Regions from separate parts of the Bacillus arachidis genome, predicted to be linked through region 4. Evidence: riboswitches for the same ligand, from Rfam matches in the RefSeq annotation. Region 4 holds a riboswitch; each other region holds the start of a gene.
The links. Region 4 has a riboswitch for thiamine pyrophosphate ahead of thiT (energy-coupled thiamine transporter ThiT). Riboswitches for the same ligand answer to the same signal wherever they lie in the genome.

Region 1 (4,486 bases), 1.4 Mb from region 4:
TTTAACACAGGTTGTGGCGTGGAACTACTTAATTGTAAAGTATCGAATCGGTGAATTAGAAAATGAAGATGTAATGATATGGGAAAGAATTAAATTTAATGAAGAATGTACTGAAAAATGTGAAAAGCTATTGTCTCATAAGGAAGTAATGGAACTTACATTTTTTTGTGTTTGCAAACAGGCAAAATTATTGTCCAAAGAAGAATTAGATCAAGAAATGATGAATTTAGCAATATACTGTAATACATATGTTTATGACTTATACATATATGATTTATTAAAAAAATATCGTAAGTGTACGGATTTTTTAACATATTATGGACCAAGTCGTGCTGTTGTTGCATGCCAAAGGGCAGTAATTGCCCAAATTTCTGATCGTCTTAATCCGCTAAAGACCACACATGTGGATGACTATCTTTATGTAATGAAGGAAATGATGGAGTACATGTCATTTGAGTTTATGAATCAATACGAGCACTTCATTGGAAAACTATTATCATACGTACCATTTTTTGAAATGATTCAAGTTCCGCAACATGCATATTATTGTGAAGAGTTGATGTATGTTTGTAAGGGAATTGAATATAAAGAAGAAATCTTGCGAAATTATATATTTATACAATTACATGATTGTTTACCGTCATTTATTAAACAATTTCTAAAAAATAAGCGTTATGCAACGATTCACGATATTTTATTTTACTGGTGTGATGATGAACAACGAATGGGTTTAGAGAAGAAGTATAATTTAAGTTTTATTTATGAACGATATGCGTGTGGATAAAGAAACGTTTTTCAAGATAATGAATATATGAAAAAGGGATCTCACTTTGAAGTGAGATCCCTTTTTCAGTCGTAAATGTAGAAGGATGTTCTAAACTTCTTGTTGTTTTTTACGGTGATCAGGAGTGTAAATATATTGGGAAATAATAAGTAGCACTGCGATAAAAAATACAGGGAATATCGCAGCAATATGAAAACCACTATAAATAATATTTGTTATTAAACCGCCGATAATAATAAATGCAGTATATATATGAGAAATTTGTTTCTTTAGTCGGATTTTGAATGCTTCCATCAAAGATTCGATAGCAACAAACAAGATAACAATACTCAAAAAAACAATGTTAGTATTGTAAATTACTAAACAACAGATTAAACCGAGAAAAGCAAAATACTCAATTACTAAAGGGATATTACGTGGCATATAATATTACCGAACTAAATAATGCAGTGGATTTACTGCGTTTGTTTTTTCAAAATTCCATTCAGCATTATGTAATTCAAAATGGAGATGCTGTTTAAATGAGTGGCCTGTATTTCCCATATGTCTTAATAATTGTTTAGTCTGAACTTGATCACCAATTTGTACGGAACGGTTTTTTATATGAGCGTAAACGGTTGTATATAGCTTAGTAGATTTAGTAAATGAAATATTTGTTGCTTTTATGGAGTTAGAATTATTTCTTGTATTCATTTTATTATTAGAATAGGGTATTTTTGAATTGAGTTTTATATATTGAGTGTTTTTTGTAGGCAATTGCTGAGATGCTACAGTGCGTGTCTCTACTTGATTTATGGATGGAAGTAGAGATGCGACTGCGACAGTAGTTGCCGTTAAAGCTGTAGCTTTCTGTTTCATCTAATATTAGCCCCCCCATAGATGTATTAATATATTTTTTATTATAGTATAAAGATATAATACTTTGTGCATTATTCACATAACTGTAATATGAAACAAGAAAAAATAACCGTTTTTTAATGGAATCGAAATATACTACAAGAATAACAGATAAATAACTATTAGAATATGGATAAAGAGATAGTTGCTATTTTCTGAATCAATATATAAATGTGAATTAAAAAACGAAAGGGAAGTTTTTTAGGTATGGGAGAAAATCTGCTCATACATAGAGGCAGTCAGCGCTTTTTTCTGCCTTATGCCAAGTTAAAATAGAAAGAGAAAATGAGAGTAGGTCTTCTTTTGTTTTCATAGCAGCAACGTATATGTTGAAAAATCGTTTTGTAATTGTTATAGGCCGATGGGAATTCATACCTATATAAATATTTATGTTTCATATTTTGCATAAGTGGAACGTAGAGCCTTGATGTAAAGATTAGATATGAGATTGTAATAAATGAAAACAGTTGCTGATGACCCATGACAGTGTTATACTGACTATGGTAATTTCATATTGTGCTAGGAGAGCTGGTGTTGCCAGCTGAGAGTAAGACCGTAAGTCTTTGATCCTTTAATCACCTGATCTAGATTATGCTAGCGTAGGGAAGCAACTTGGACATTGACAACAAGTCCCCGTTTCTTTGCGTAAAGAAACGGGGCTTTTTTATTTAACAATTTAATAGTAGAAACCACTAGGGGTGCTTTATGTGCTGAGAGAGGAATAGTCCTTAACCCTTACGGACCTGATCTAGGTAATACTAGCGAAGGGAAGTGGAACGACGGATAAATGTATCTTTATTTGCTGTAACCACTTCTTATATAGAAGTGGTTTTTTATTTGGATAAACAGATGTAAAGGAAGGGGAAATATAAATGAAGTTTTGTGAGAGATTATTTGAGACTGTGCAGCCTGTTTGGGAGAAAAGTCATAATCACCCGTTTGTAACGGGAATGGGGGACGGTACGTTAGAAAAAGATAAATTCCAATATTACATCATACAAGATTATTTATATTTGCTAGATTATGCAAAACTATATGCGATTGGCGTTGTGAAAGCAAATAATCCACAAGTTATGGCAAAGTTTGCAGAACAAATAGATGGCATATTAAATGGGGAAATGACGATTCATAAACAGTATGCAAAACGTCTTGGTATTTCCATTCAAGAGATGGAAGAAGCAAAGCCGTCTGCTAAAAATTTAGCGTATACAAACTATATGATGTCAGTATCTCAAAATGGTACGCTTGCGGAATTAATTGCGGCGCTTCTTCCATGTATGTGGAGTTATTGGGAAATTGGAAAACGTTTAAATGATATTCAGGGAGCAAGAGATCACGAATTTTTCGGTGAATGGATTCAAGGATATAGCTCAAAAGAGTATGGAAGTCTTTGCACGTGGCTAATAGATTTGTTAAATGAACTAGCTGAAGGAAAGTCTGAACAAGAGTTAGCTCGATTAGAAGAAATTTTCTTATATTCCAGCCGATTTGAGTATTTATTCTGGGATATGGCGTACCGTAAGGAGATGTGGGGTTTTGAGGAGCAAGAGCATACTACGGTTTCATAATGTCTCTTTTCATTATGATGAAAAGCCAATTATAAAGGGTCTAGATGCATCTGTACAAGAAAAAGAGTTTGTTAGCATCATTGGACCGAGTGGCTGTGGCAAAAGTACATTATTTCGTTTAATTACAGGTTTAGAAGATGCAGGGGCTGGAACCATTCAACTGACAGAAACAACGAGTCATCCTGTAGGATATATGCCACAAAAAGATATGCTTCTGCCGTGGAGGACGATTATTGAAAATGCGGCATTGCCATTAGAGTGTCAAGGGATAAAGAAAAAAGAAGCGCATCTTAAGGCAAGCGAACTGTTAGAACAATTTGGTTTACAAGGATACGAGAACAAATATCCGAAAGATTTATCAGGTGGTATGCGGCAGCGAGTATCCTTTATTCGAACTTTATTAACAGGCGGGGACATTTTATTGTTAGATGAACCTTTTAGCGCATTAGATGCATTAACGAAAGCAACGTTGCAAGAATGGTTGTTTGAACAATGGAAACAGTGGCAAAAAACCATTTTATTTATTACACACGATGTAGAGGAAGCGCTGTTTCTTTCCAATCGGATTTTTGTTGTGGCAGAGCAGCCTATTACAACTTTAACAGAGCGTATCGTTCCGCTTGAAATTGATCGCTCAAGAAAAGATTTGCATAAACCTGAAATATTAGCTTTAAAAGATGAATTGCTTAGTATGCTACAAAGGCAGGTGCTCGTATGAAACGTGTGATGGAGTTATTACCTGCGCTGATTTTGAGTAGCATACTTCTCGTAGCCTGGGAAATGGGGGCTAGAATTGTAGATGAGATGTATATTCTACCATCGCCAACTGCAATTCTAGCTAAACTTTGGGCGCTGCGTGACATATTATTCACTGTTCATTTGCCAGCGACTTTATATGTAGTTTTAATCGGAGTTGTTATTTCCGTCGTACTGGGCGTTGGCTTAGCAATGTTAATGAACGCTAGTACATGGATGGAAAGAGCGTTTTATCCGTTGCTAGTTGCCTCACAAACAATTCCAATTACAGCACTAGCACCGTTATTTGTTTTATGGTTTGGATATTCAATTTGGAGCAAGGTAGTTGTTACGGTTTTGATTACATTTTTCCCGATTGCGGTAAATACGTATGATGGATTGCGCAGCACGAAAAAGGAGTGGGAGGAGCTTTTAGTAACATATGGTGCAACGAAAAAAGACATTTTTCTAAAGTTAAAGTTGCCATCTGCACTTCCGTACT
Region 2 (4,486 bases), 1.1 Mb from region 4:
TTGAAGCAGGGCGATTCGTTCATATTGCAACGATGATTAAAGATAAACCAGGACATTTGCAACACTTACTGGAAATTGTAACAAGTTTTGAAGCAAACGTGTTGCATATTCATTTAGAGCGGATTGGAACAAAGGTATTCCCAGGTTATGCGCAGCTTCATTTATCGCTAGAAACGAAGGATAAAAATCATATTGAAGAAGTATTAAGTGGGATAGAAAAGAAAGGGTATAACGTAGAAATTATTGAATGAAAAATTTAAACAAACGTTTGATTAAATGAAAAAGCACAAACTTTATTCAAAAAAAGTTTGTGCTTTTATATGTTAAAACATAATTGAAATGAGTAGCATTCCAATTCCAATGGAGGTAAATGTTGCAACCAAACCAGGAATCATAAAGCTATGATTTAATACATATTTACCAATACGTGTTGTTCCTGTGCGATCAAAGTTAATCGCAGCAACAATTGTTCCGTAGTTCGGAATGAAGAAATATCCGTTTACTGCAGGAAACATCGCAATAAGAAGTGCTGGTGAAATACCAAGTGATAATCCGAGTGGCACTAACGCACGTACTGTTGCTGCCTGGCTATACAGTAAAATAGATAGAATAAATAATGCAATAGCGAATAACCATGGTGCACTTGTTACTAAGTGTTGAATCGATCCTTGAATGGTATTTAAGTTTCCATTGAAGAATGTGTCTCCCATCCAAGCGATACCGAAGATTGCAACAACAGCTGTAGCGCCTGCTTTAAAGACATTACCAGATACAATGCTTTCTACATTTGGTTTACAGAAGATAATAATAAGAGCAGCAATTGTAAGCATAACCATTTCAATTGTATTTGGCATTGAAAGACGAACTAATTTTCCATCTACCATCCATCCTGGACGAAGTGCTTCGAATGAACCAAGAAGGACAACAAAAAGAGTAGCGAATAAGAAAAGAATAACAGATAACTTGGCACCTTTTGCACCGATAAATTCTTTCTTTTCTTCAAGTTTCGGAATCATGCCTTCTTTCAATCGTTTTAAGTATTCTGGGTCTTCATTTAACTCTTTACCCATTTTGCTCGCAACGAAAGCAGCTAGCATACAAGCGATAAAAGTAGAAGGAATACTTACTTTTAAAATATCTAACAATGTAATTTTATAATCAGCTAGCATCGCTAATAGGGCCACAGTTGCAGCTGAGATTGGGCTTGCTGTGATTGCCTGTTGTGAAGCGATTACGGCAATGGACATTGGGCGTTCCGGTCTAATTCCTGATTCTCGTGATACTTCTGCGATAACAGGAAGTACAGAATAGGCAACGTGACCAGTTCCAGCACATAACGTAAATAAATAAGTTACAATAGGAGCAAAGAATGTAATGCGCTTTGGATTTTTACGTAGTGCTTTTTCTGCGAGATGGACAAGATAATCCATTCCACCCGCAGCTTGCAGGGCACCCGCAGCTGTAATGACTGCTAAAATCATCAGCATAACGTCAATAGGAGGAGCTGTTGGTTGTAAGTGGAAGACAAATACGAGTATTGCCATACCAACTCCGCCCATTACTCCTAGTCCAACTCCACCAAGGCGTGCACCGATAAAAATACAGAGAAGCAAGGTAAGAAATTGTAGCCAAAACATGATAAACTACCTCCGAAATTCATATGGTAAGATATTTTTGAATAATTTAAATTTAACTGATAATTATTAAATTAAACAAAGAGAAAGTTGTTATATAAACCTTTTTTATTATATAACACGTAAAAAGTAACATTCACTACATTTTGTGACATTATTTCAAGAAAATTAAGTGTAAAGTGATGAAAAAATGTGATTTGTTTGTTTGAAAAAATAAATCATGCTACAATGAAAACGAATTAAAACCGGGGAGCCAATTGGCTGAGAGGATGTAAGTGAGCATCGACCCTCAACCTGATCTGGATAATGCCAGCGTAGGGAGTTACTTAAAGTGATGTAAGCAGATGTTATTGTATAATAACTTGCATGCAAGGCTTTCCTACGTATTTCGTGGGAAAGCCTTTTCTTTTTACAAAACATATTTTGCAAGGGGGATTTTAGTATGTCACAACAAGTTACCATTTCATTTTCAGTCGTACCACAAGCAAAAACGAAAGATGTGTATGCCGTTGTTGATAAAGCAATTGAAGTCGTACAACAATCTGGTGTTCGTTATGAAGTAGGTGCGATGGAAACAACGCTAGAAGGAGAATTAGATGCGCTTCTCGACGTGATCAAACGTGCACAACAAGCTTGTGTTGATGCTGGCGCAGAAGAAGTGATTACGTCTATTAAAATTCATTATCGTCCAAGCACTGGTGTAACGATTGATGAGAAAGTTTGGAAGTACCGTGATGAATATGAAAAACCAGAAACGATCTAATATAACAATTACAGCGCTTTGGCTAATCCTTCTCATTGCCATATGGGAAGGATCTGTTTCATTATTTCAAATTGAACAGTGGATTTTGCCTAAACCTTCTGCTATTGTACAGGAACTGATTGGAATGAAGGATTTATTACTACCAAATATAATACAAACATTGCAAGAGGTTATCATCGGATTATTCTTTGCGATTTTACTTGGAACGAGTATTGCAATTATTATGGACGTTATTCCATTGTTTCGTTTGTTAATTAATCCGTTACTCGTTATTTCACAAACCATTCCGATTGTCGTGCTAGCACCTTTATTTATTATTTGGTTTGGATATGGGATGCTTCCAAAGGTGATGGTCGTTATTCTTGTTTGTTTCTTTCCAATTGCTCTTAGTATTTTAGAAGGTTTTCAAACAGTAGATAGAAATATGCTCAAGTTACTACAAACAATGCGAGCGTCGAAATGGCAAATCTATCAGAAGGTAAAATTCCCAGCTGTGCTCCCGTATTTTTTCTCAGGACTAAAAATAGCTGTTACATATAGTGTGATGGGAGCAATTATTGGGGAATGGCTTGGTGCGAGTGAAGGATTAGGTGTCATGCTTACGCGTGCAACAAAATCCTTTTTAACAGCCCGTGTATTTGGTATCGCAGCAATTATTGTCATGGTCACATTGTTCTTGTATTTTATTGTAGAATTTATGGCAAGACTAACAGCACCATGGATATACAGAAAGGACGGCAGAAAATGAAAAAAGGTTTAAAAGTTATGCTAGCCGCAATACTTGCAGTTGGTGTTGTCGGTTGTAATGCAGCGAAGAAAGAAGAGAGTACAGATAAGGAAAAGAAAGTAAAAGTTGTTTTGGACTGGTTTCCAAATACAAACCATACTGGTTTATATGTAGCAAAGACGAAAGACTACTATAAAAAGCAAGGTTTAGATGTAGAAATTATTCAGCCAGGTGATAACGTATCGGTAGAGCAAATGATTGCATCAGGAAAAGCGGATTTCGGTGTGAGTTATCAAGAAAATGTAACATCAGCTCGTGTTGAAGGAATACCAGTTGTTTCGATTGGAGCAATTATTCAACATAACACATCTGCATTTGCATCGTTGAAAAAAGATAATATTACTTCTCCGAAAGATTTTGAAGGAAAGCGTTATGGGGGCTGGGGAGCGCCAGCGGAAGAAGCAACACTGAAAACAATTATGAATAAACATCAAGCTGATTTTAATAAAGTAGAAAAGATCGTTCTTGGACAAACAGATTTCTTTAAATCAATTGGTAGAGATGCAGACTTTGAATGGATTTATTATGGCTGGGACGGTATTGAAGCAAAACGACAAGGAAAAGAATTAAATACAATCATGGTAAAAGATCTAGATCCAGCACTAGATTTCTATAGCCCTGTCATTATCACAAGTGAAAAGAACACAAAACAAAATAAGGATTTTGTGAAAAAATTCATGAACGCAACGGCAGAGGGATATAACTTTGCAATTAAAGAGCCAAAAGAAGCGGCTGATATTTTAATAAAAAATGTACCGGACATTAATAAAGAGTTAGTACAAGAGAGTCAAAAGTGGTTAAGTACGAAGTATCAAGATGATGCGAAAGCATGGGGAGTACAGAAGGAAGAAGTTTGGACGAATTACATGAATTTCTTACACGATAATAAAGTGATTAAAAAGAAAATTGATGTAAAAGATGCATTTACAAATGAATTCCTTCCAAGTGAAAAATGAGCGGATTACAAATAAAAGATGTTGTGAAAGCATTTGATGGAAAAAATGTACTAGAAAAGATTAGCGCTTCTATACAAGAAGGTGAGTTTGTCTCATTTGTAGGCCCAAGTGGTTGCGGGAAAAGTACGTTATTAAATCTGATTGCGAGTGTTGAAGAGGCGACTAGTGGTCAGGTAATTTACAACGATACTCTTGTTCAAAAACAGGATATTGTAAGCTATATGCCGCAGCAAGATCTATTGCTTCCGTGGCGCTCAGCACTACAAAATATTGTTCTTCCATTAGAAATTGATGGGAAGCCAAAGAAAGAGCGACTTGCAGAAGGAATGGAAGCCTTGCAGCAGTT
Region 3 (4,486 bases), 1.9 Mb from region 4:
CGGGATTTTCAAATTAGCCTATTGTACTACTTCTTGTTCTTTTCCTATCCAAAAGTTGGTATTTTAAAAATAATTTTATCTTACATGTAGAAAATCGTAATTAAATGATACTGTCCCTATTCTTATTTCGATCTTTCTTTCACCCAAGTAGCGATATCATTAATAACATACTCAGGGATATTGGCAGGACTATAATATTCATCCGGTCTACTTAATTCCCCATCACCTTCTGTAAAGAAGTGATTTAACTTCGGATACAGTCGATAATCTACGTTATCTCGTTCTTTTAATTGTTCTTTCCAAAGAGGAATTTCGATTTTTGATTGAACTTGATAGTCTCTTTCTCCTTGAATAATAAGAAGAGGTGTCTTTTGTTCTTTGGACATTTCTGCTGCTTTAGTTTTACGGATAGAATCCCAAAATACTGGTGATCCTAAATAAAAATCTTTTGGAGGGTTTTTGCTAGAAAAATTAGGATCATTTAATAATTCAAATTGCGATTTGTAAAATTTATATTCTTCAAGTTTCATTCCTCCAATAGAAAAAAGATACTCAAGCTGATCCAAAACAACATCTTGGATCGTACGAGCTGGTCCTCCCATCACAATTGCTCCAGCAATATTTTGATTTTGGTCTTTTTCGATCATTTTCGGAACCATCATTCCACCTTGACTATGGCCAAGAATATAAATTTGATTCTTATCTATCATAGATTCATTTTGAAGAAAACGAGTTGCAAGAAGTGCATCATCCGTTGTCTCTTTATCAACTGTATAAAAAGGACTAAATTGTGTCTTCAATCCATGTTCATATGTTCTTTTATTATAACGAAGAACAGCAATTCCCTTCGAAGCAAGACCTTCAGCTAAATCGCGAAATGGTTTTAAAGCAAACGCAGTTTCATCCTGATCGCTTGCTCCAGATCCTTGAACAAGAATTACCGCTGGGAACGGCCCCTCTCCCTTTGGGACAGACAATGTTCCTGGTAATGGAAACGCGCCACTTCCGACTACTACTTCTTTTTCAACAAATGATTCCGGCTTACTATATGATGGTCGCTCTGCAACAGTACGATACGACATACTAAGTTGAAAGTCATCTATTTTTCCAGATGGATCTAATTTAATTAGTAAAGGCACAGTAAATTTTTCAAAAACCAATCCAATCTCTACATTTGTATGAACGGAATTTGTCTCTTTTTGTTTTACCTCTCCAATGCCAATAAAAGAACCTGCTTGTAATTGTACCGGGAGTCCCTTCCAATAACTCTCCAGCCATTCTTCAGATATTATCTTCTGTAAAGAGCGAGAAGTTAAATCAAATGCAGATTTATAATTTTCAGTATGCATATAACGGATAAATTTAAGAGTAGTAGATATAACAGGATTTTCATCATCCGCATTGTCTATTTCTTTCATATTTGAGTTTGACTCTTTTAACATTGAGGTGAATGGATGGTTAAACGGATTATTATATGTATTGGGATAAAAACTTGTTTTCAATACATCTGTATTCCCCCCCTCATACAGACTTGAAGAAATAGCGAAATTTGTAGGTGAAATTTCTTCCTCAGCATGTGAAACAAAAGGAACACTTATCATACAAATTGTACTAACGAGTAAAAACTTATTCCCTATTCGTTTTCTCATTCTCATATTTATTGACTCCTTTCAAAATTAAATTTTTTAATACAACATTTAGTATTGTAAGGAAATAAAAAGTGTTAAAGAGATTAATAATCTCTCCTCCCTAACATTCAATATAAACTACCTTCCACCTCTTTTTTATTGTGTAATTTTTTTATAATATGTAATCAATTAATTACTAAAATCAATTGATTACATGGATAAATCCATACAAAAAAATGACTAAACTAAGTTAGTCATTTTCTATACCCTTGCATCTATCTTTTCCTTATACACCTACATCTTCTACTTGTTCTTCCACTGGCCACTTTTCTAATGTGTAAGCCATCTCCCAAAATGAATATTCATATTGACTGCTAATTACAAAGTGTTGTTTCATTCGCTTACGATCAGCTTCTGTTACTGTTTCCGCAATCGCATCTAATCTAGCAATTTGCTCTTCTACTAAAGTACGGAACCAGTCAGAGCCATATGCGGAAATCCATTCTTGATAAATCGGTTCTTTAGGTTGACACTCTTTTAAACGTTCACCAATTTCATAATAAAGCCAATAGCACGGCAAAATTGCTGCGATAATATCCCCTAAATGTCCTTCATATGCAGCACGATACATATGTGATGTATATGCATAAGCAGTTGGAGCAGGAACGAATGATTCTTTTTCTTCCGCCGTAATACCTAGTTTTTTCGCAAAATTCTCATGTAGTGATAATTCAGCCTGATATGTATTTTGTGCATGGTGTGCCATACGAGCCGTTGTTTCTAATTCAATAGCTTTCGCTGCTCCTAACGATTGGACTCTTGCGAAATGACTTAGATAATATGAATCTTGCAGAACATAATAGCGGAAACTAGCTACATCTAATGTTCCATCTCCTAGTTTTGTAACAAATGGATGATTAAAACTTGCTTCCCAAATCGGATTAACTTCATTACGTAATAACTGTGAAAATGACATGATAAACCCTCCCATAAACGTTTTGATTAAAACTTGCACCTACTTCAAATAGATGTACAAAATAAAAAAACTTTCTTTACACACGTAAAGAAAGTGGTTTGGACATCATCAATATTTTAATAAATATCCTCTTCTGTCACTTCCACTTCCCTACGCCAGTATTACCCAGATCAGGTCCTAAGGGTCTCAAAAATATATTTTTGATCTCAGCCTATATAGAGGCACCCCTAGTGGATTACATATAAACTATTTAACTCGATATTTATCATAACATATTCTGGAATACTATCAAATATGATTCATAAATTTAACACTTATAATATATAAGTGCACAAATGTTATCTATCTTCTACTAATCTCTCAATCTGCTCCTTCACATTCGAATTACAAATACCACCGTGATAACAAATTACCGTCTCTATATCAAATTCTAAAAATCTTCTAAGTGATTCTGTAGCTTTTTTCATGTCTGGCGTTGTGTGCGGAACAGGTCCTTTTAAGTTTCCATCAATGCATACCATCGCGTCACCCACAATTAATGTTTTATATTTTTCACTATATAAACTAATATGTCCTGGAGTATGGCCTGGAGTATGAATCACTTCGATACCCTCTAAAAATGGTAGTCTTTGTCCATCTTCTAATGTCCAATTTACTTTAGCTGTCGGCGGATTTTTATATAGTGCTTGCACAACATCTGGAAGTGCCGCCCATTTCTCTTCACTCATTTTATTTGGATCTCCTTTAATAAGGGGCAGCTGTCCTTCAATGTAAGGTTTGTCTAATTCATGGGCGTACACTTCAATAAAATGATCTGCTTTCTGCTGTAATTCAGGAAGACTTCCAATATGGTCTATATCTTGATGGGTTAAAATCACTGCTTGTAATTGTTCAAAAGGCACTCCAATACTAATCATCGTATCGCGAATCGCTTCTAATTGGCCCGGCATACCAGTATCGACTAATATAGCTTTTTTTCCATCCCAAAGTAATGTTGGATTTAATTCAAATTCTTGAATTTTTAATTTCAACACAGCTAGACCGTTTTCTATTTTCATATTACAAGTCCCCCTCGGTACATAAATTAGTGAAGTTATTTCACTTACTAAAATGTATCACGCTAAGGCTTTTTAATCAATTGTTAAATAAATAATAATAACATAAAAATATTTATTTGTCAATGTATTTTAATCTAAAACTAGATTTTTTTATCACACATCTTTTCGATACAAATTAATTAAGTCCTTTAGAGCTGCCGCTGCTGCTCCTCTTGGACTCGAGGCTCCCCCGATTGAAGTAACTTTCCCCATCGTATCAGTATGAAAAGTAATTCCTTTTTCCGTTCCATTTACATAAGCCAATGGATGTCCTTTCTCTATTTCACGCGGGCATACTTCAAGTTTCAGATTTCCTGAGTGATCTTTATATACCGATCCAATTAGTTTCAAAGATTTACCTTGTTCTTTTGCTTTCAGTATATCTTGTTTCGTAATGCTCTCTATTCCTTTTATAGATATAGAATTTAATGAACACTCTGCTTGCAGCAGACTATTTGCCAATAATAAGAGTTTACAAGCACTATCCATTCCACTTATGTCTAATGATGAGTTTGTTTCAGCGATTCCTTTTTGTTGAGCTTGATGCAATGCTTCCTCAAATGTTATATCTTCTTCGTACATCGTTGTAAGAATATAATTTGTCGTCCCATTTAAAATACCTTCTATACTCTCAATTTGACATCCAGCTAAACTAAATTGTCCAATATCTAACGTGGGGAGTGCAGCTGCAGTTGCCCCACTGTAACGAATGCTTGCGTTTGCTTGTGTTGCTTTTTCCTTTATTTCTTTCCACGCGGTAACAAGTGCTCCTTTCGAAATAGCTA
Region 4 (4,486 bases):
CGTTACAACCAAAACCGATAATCATTGGAATAAATGCTTTCCCATTTAAACCAAAGAATTCCATAATACGATCCATCACAACTGCAATACGAGCCATATATCCTGAGTCTTCTAATAACGAAATAAAGAAAAATAATGCAAAGATTTGTGGAACGAATACTAATACAGCACCAACACCGGCAATAATTCCTTCTGTAACGAGCGCTTGAATAAAATCAGAGGCTCCAATAGTTGTTAAACCCGCTGTTACCCAATCGGTGAGTTGACCGCTGAAAAATTCATCCAGCATATCCGATAAAGGTGTTCCAATCCACGTAAACGTAACCTGAAAAATAAAAAACATAACAGCTAAAAAGATTGGAAGTCCTAAAACTTTATGTGTGATTAACTGATCAATTTTTTCTGAAAAAGGAATTTTCCCTTCCTTCTCATGCTGAATCACATTTGTTTTTAACTTTTCAATATACGCTGCACGTGAACGATAAATATGTTGTTCCAGCGTTACATCAATTTCTTCCTCTAATTCTGATCGAATCGCTATAAGTTTTTCATACACCGGCAATTTCTTTACTTCTTGTTCTACTACTTCATTATTGCTTAAAAATTGAAGTGCAAGCCACCTTGGATTCTCATAATTTTCCTTAGTTAAAAACTCCATGATATCTGCAATTCCTGCATCTATTTGTTTACCATATGAAATACTGAAGGGCTTTTGCTCTTTTTGCTTACTCTCATGTAGGGTTGCAAGTAACTCTTTGCAGCCTTTTCCACTTCTCGCAACAACAGGAACAACTGTTACTCCTAATATTTCTGATAACCTGTTCACATCGATAATAATTCCACGCTGCTTTGCTACATCAATCATATTTAAACCGATAGAAACTGGTTTACCAAATTCTAATAGTTGCAATGTTAAATGCATATTGCGCTCAAATTGAGAAGAGTCAACAATATTTAACATATGATGAAATTCTTCTGTTAGTAGAAAATTTGTAACAACACCTTCATCACGAGAAACCGGATTTAAATCATATATACCTGGTAAATCAATTAATGTCCCTTGCTTACCTTTTAACTTACCGACCTTCTTTTCTACTGTTACCCCGCTCCAGTTTCCTACATATTCATAAGAACCTGTTAGCGCATTAAATAATGATGTTTTCCCCGTATTCGGATTCCCTAGCAATGCAACTTTATTCACGCTAATTCCACCTTTATCATTTTCGCGTCACAATGACGAATACTAATTAATTGTCCACGGCACTCTAGCGTACACGGTCCCTTAAACATTGCTTTTTGTTTCATACGAAGTTCACTTCCTTCTGAAAGACCAAACGCAGCTAATCTACGCTTTAATAACTTATCTAACGATTGTATATTTTTTACAAGTACTGTTTCACCTATTTTAATATCTACTAAACTCATAATCTTCCCCCTCGAAGAGAATGATAATTATTTTCATGAAAATTATATCATATTCTATGAATCAAGTACTATAGCTTTCCCTTCATAGTTATTAACATTTTTGCACAATTATATTTAAATAATTGTCATAACAGATTCATTTGCCATTCTCATCCATTTCGATTACACTGAACCTAACAAATAAAGAATCTCGTTATCACAGGGGGAGCCTCGTTGCTGAGAGGGAACAATTCGTTCCGACCCTTAGAACCTGTTAGTTAATGCTAACGTAGGAATTGTGCAAGCGTCGAAATACATATACCTCATCATTTTCTACTTACGTATTTCATATCTCCCTATGGTAAATTATTCTTTTTTTGTGCAACTTAGATTTAGGGGGAATAAGAACATGCGTAACACCAATTTACAAGCGATGATTGAATCTGCAATCCTTGCAGCTTTCGCCTTAATCATCGACATTTTACCAATCTCGATTAAACTTCCAACAGGCGGTTCCATTTCATTTGCTATGATTCCTATTTTTATTATCGCATACCGCTGGGGATTTAAAACAGCTTTCTTCGGTGGCTTAATTTGGGGGCTACTGCAAATTGTATTCGGAGATGCTTATATTTTAACGCCAGTTCAAGCGTTTATTGAGTACTTCGTTGCATTTGCTTTTATCGGTTTTGCTGGATTATTTTATCAACCTATTCAGCAATCAATGGCGAATAATCAAGGTAAGAAAGCAATGGTCTATATTGTTATTGCTACACTCATTGGTAGCTTAGCACGTTATTTCTGTCATTTTATTGCCGGGGTTATCTTTTTTGGGAAATACGCACCGCCTGGACAATCAGCTGTTCTTTATTCATTGATTGTGAACGGTAGTACAATGCTTGGTTCTTTCGCTTTATGTACAGCTTTACTAATGCTTCTATTTACAACAGCTCCACGCTTATTTAAAAGTATTGGTGCACATAATTTGAATTCAAAAAATACGGTTGCCTAAATGGCAATCTTATTTTTTATTTAATGAGTTATATCAATAATAAAAACAATAAATACACATAAGAATATAAATACCATTACACTTAGTAAATTACTATTCATGGCTAATCTACTCCTTGTAAACCTTATTTTTTATATAAATTATACGTGTAGAATATAAAGATAAAGTAAAGATGCTATCAAAATAAAATTAAGAAATAATAAAAAAGTGTAGAATTTCGTTTCTACACTTTTTTATGTAAATAAAAGTAAAACAGTACACCATCTACTGTATTATCTACACCATATTCCACACCATGAAGTTCTAAAATATTTTTAGAAATGGCGAGCCCCAGTCCTGTTCCACCTTTTGAGCGCTGACGAGCTGTATCGATCCGATAAAACCGATCCCAAATCTTATCTAATTGTTCCGCTTCAATATGAGCGCCTTTATTTTCTATACAAATCTTTATTCGATTCAGTTCATCTCTTATAGAAATAATAATATCCTTTTTTTCAGGTGTATAACGGATTGCATTCGTTACAAAATTTATAATTACTTGTTCGATACGATGTTGATTTGCAACAACTTCGATTGGCAAAAGGCATTTATGAACATTCAATTCTTTTTTCGCTATTTCTAATGATAGTTGTTCACATATATGCTCAATAACTCCATCAATATAAAAAATATCCATTTTCATTTTATACGTACCAGACTCAAATTTAGCTAACTCTAGCATATCCAAAATTAACATATCCATCTTATCGACTTCTTTTTCCATTGCCTGAAAATAATACTCTTTCTTATGCTCTGCCACCCCATCTTTTAAAATAGAAATGCAACTTTTCATAATGCTTAGTGGAGTTTTCAATTCATGCGAGACACCCGAAATAAATTCTTTTCGTGTGTTTTCTAACTTTCTTTCTTTTTCGATGTCTTGTTCCAATTGTTCAATATGTGAATGGAGCGTATTAGACAACATATTAATATTTTGTGATAAATCACCAATCTCATCTTTTGAAGTAATGGGGATTCTTTCCGTGAAATCTAAATTTGCGATTTTTTTCGTTGTGTCGTTTATTCGTAATAATGGTTTGGCAATTTGTTTTGAATAATAGAAAGAAGCTAGAAAAATAAGTATTAATACAAATGCAATGATATATATATAATAATCCTTCACCATTTGCACCGCTTCATCTACTGGCTGCAAGGAAGCCATTGCGAATATATATGTTAACGAACCATCTTTTTCTTTTATTGGTTTAATTAATAATTTATATTTTATATCATTTTTTTCATAGTCATTTACTCTTAAGGTATCATTATTATCTTCATTTTCATTTAACAGTAATTCTGCTTGAAATTCTTTTATACTTTCCAAAAACAAAGTATTTTTATAAATTGGATTCACTACCCCTTTACTATCAGGCAGTTGCACTTTTGTAATGGTTCCCCCAAAAACAGTACTAGGAAATTGTGCAGCACTTTTTCTTTCCTCTTTCAGCTTAAGAGCCATTTCATTTACTTTCTTATCTAAAGGCTTGTTGGACCAATTTATACTTCCCTTGCTTACATTTAATACAGCAGGGATAAATGTAGAATCTTTATCTATCCCATAAATTGAAACTTGCAATCCTGAAAAATACGGGAGTTTTTCATTTTCAACCTCTTCTATCGCCATCAGATAATAGAGAGGGATTGTAATGTTTGTTTTTCCAAGTTCCTTCTGCGATAGCCGATCCAACTTTACCTCTAAATAAAAATCATCTGCATGTTTTAAATTCCCATTACTATCTAACGTCGTAATCCATGTATTATTTTCTCGATAAAAATCTTGTTCCAGTTTCTGAATAGCTTCAGTGTTACTACTATTCAAATAATCTCTCTCAAAAGAGCTTATATTCGTTTTAATATCGTTTACCTTTCGGTTTGCATAATATTGTTTAAAAAATATTGTTTGTCCAATAAATATTGTTGCTAGAATTAGCATACATAAAGCCGCTGTAAGAATAAATAATTTGAGTACAATCCCTTTTCTCATACATTCCCCTCAAATTTATACCCCATCCGAACAACAGTGGTAATATG

Region 1: it holds a riboswitch for thiamine pyrophosphate, as region 4 does, so the genes downstream of both, tenA (thiaminase II) here and thiT (energy-coupled thiamine transporter ThiT) in region 4, are expected to answer to the same signal.
Region 2: it holds a riboswitch for thiamine pyrophosphate, as region 4 does, so the genes downstream of both, QRY57_RS03880 (MTH1187 family thiamine-binding protein) here and thiT (energy-coupled thiamine transporter ThiT) in region 4, are expected to answer to the same signal.
Region 3: it holds a riboswitch for thiamine pyrophosphate, as region 4 does, so the genes downstream of both, tenA (thiaminase II) here and thiT (energy-coupled thiamine transporter ThiT) in region 4, are expected to answer to the same signal.

The regions. Positions count from the first base shown of each region.
Region 1 is NZ_CP127376.1:756,636-761,121, forward strand. It holds gene QRY57_RS05500 (DUF3965 domain-containing protein) at 1-784, shown strand, start outside; gene QRY57_RS05505 (hypothetical protein) at 875-1,207, opposite strand; partial or broken gene QRY57_RS05510 (M23 family metallopeptidase) at 1,214-1,414, opposite strand; TPP riboswitch at 2,193-2,304, shown strand; TPP riboswitch at 2,366-2,468, shown strand; gene tenA (thiaminase II) at 2,554-3,249, shown strand; gene QRY57_RS05520 (ABC transporter ATP-binding protein) at 3,218-3,967, shown strand; gene QRY57_RS05525 (ABC transporter permease) at 3,964-4,486, shown strand, end outside.
Region 2 is NZ_CP127376.1:426,660-431,145, forward strand. It holds gene ilvA (threonine ammonia-lyase) at 1-251, shown strand, start outside; gene QRY57_RS03875 (anaerobic C4-dicarboxylate transporter family protein) at 324-1,637, opposite strand; TPP riboswitch at 1,871-1,972, shown strand; gene QRY57_RS03880 (MTH1187 family thiamine-binding protein) at 2,077-2,397, shown strand; gene QRY57_RS03885 (ABC transporter permease) at 2,369-3,145, shown strand; gene QRY57_RS03890 (ABC transporter substrate-binding protein) at 3,142-4,140, shown strand; gene QRY57_RS03895 (ABC transporter ATP-binding protein) at 4,137-4,486, shown strand, end outside.
Region 3 is NZ_CP127376.1:2,423,476-2,427,961, forward strand. It holds gene QRY57_RS13960 (alpha/beta hydrolase) at 123-1,655, opposite strand; gene tenA (thiaminase II) at 1,915-2,604, opposite strand; TPP riboswitch at 2,735-2,843, opposite strand; gene QRY57_RS13970 (MBL fold metallo-hydrolase) at 2,943-3,662, opposite strand; gene QRY57_RS13975 (homoserine dehydrogenase) at 3,816-4,486, opposite strand, start outside.
Region 4 is NZ_CP127376.1:4,287,793-4,292,278, forward strand. It holds gene feoB (ferrous iron transport protein B) at 1-1,201, opposite strand, end outside; gene QRY57_RS23725 (FeoA family protein) at 1,198-1,425, opposite strand; TPP riboswitch at 1,617-1,718, shown strand; gene thiT (energy-coupled thiamine transporter ThiT) at 1,814-2,416, shown strand; gene QRY57_RS23735 (sensor histidine kinase) at 2,640-4,439, opposite strand; gene QRY57_RS23740 (response regulator transcription factor) at 4,436-4,486, opposite strand, start outside.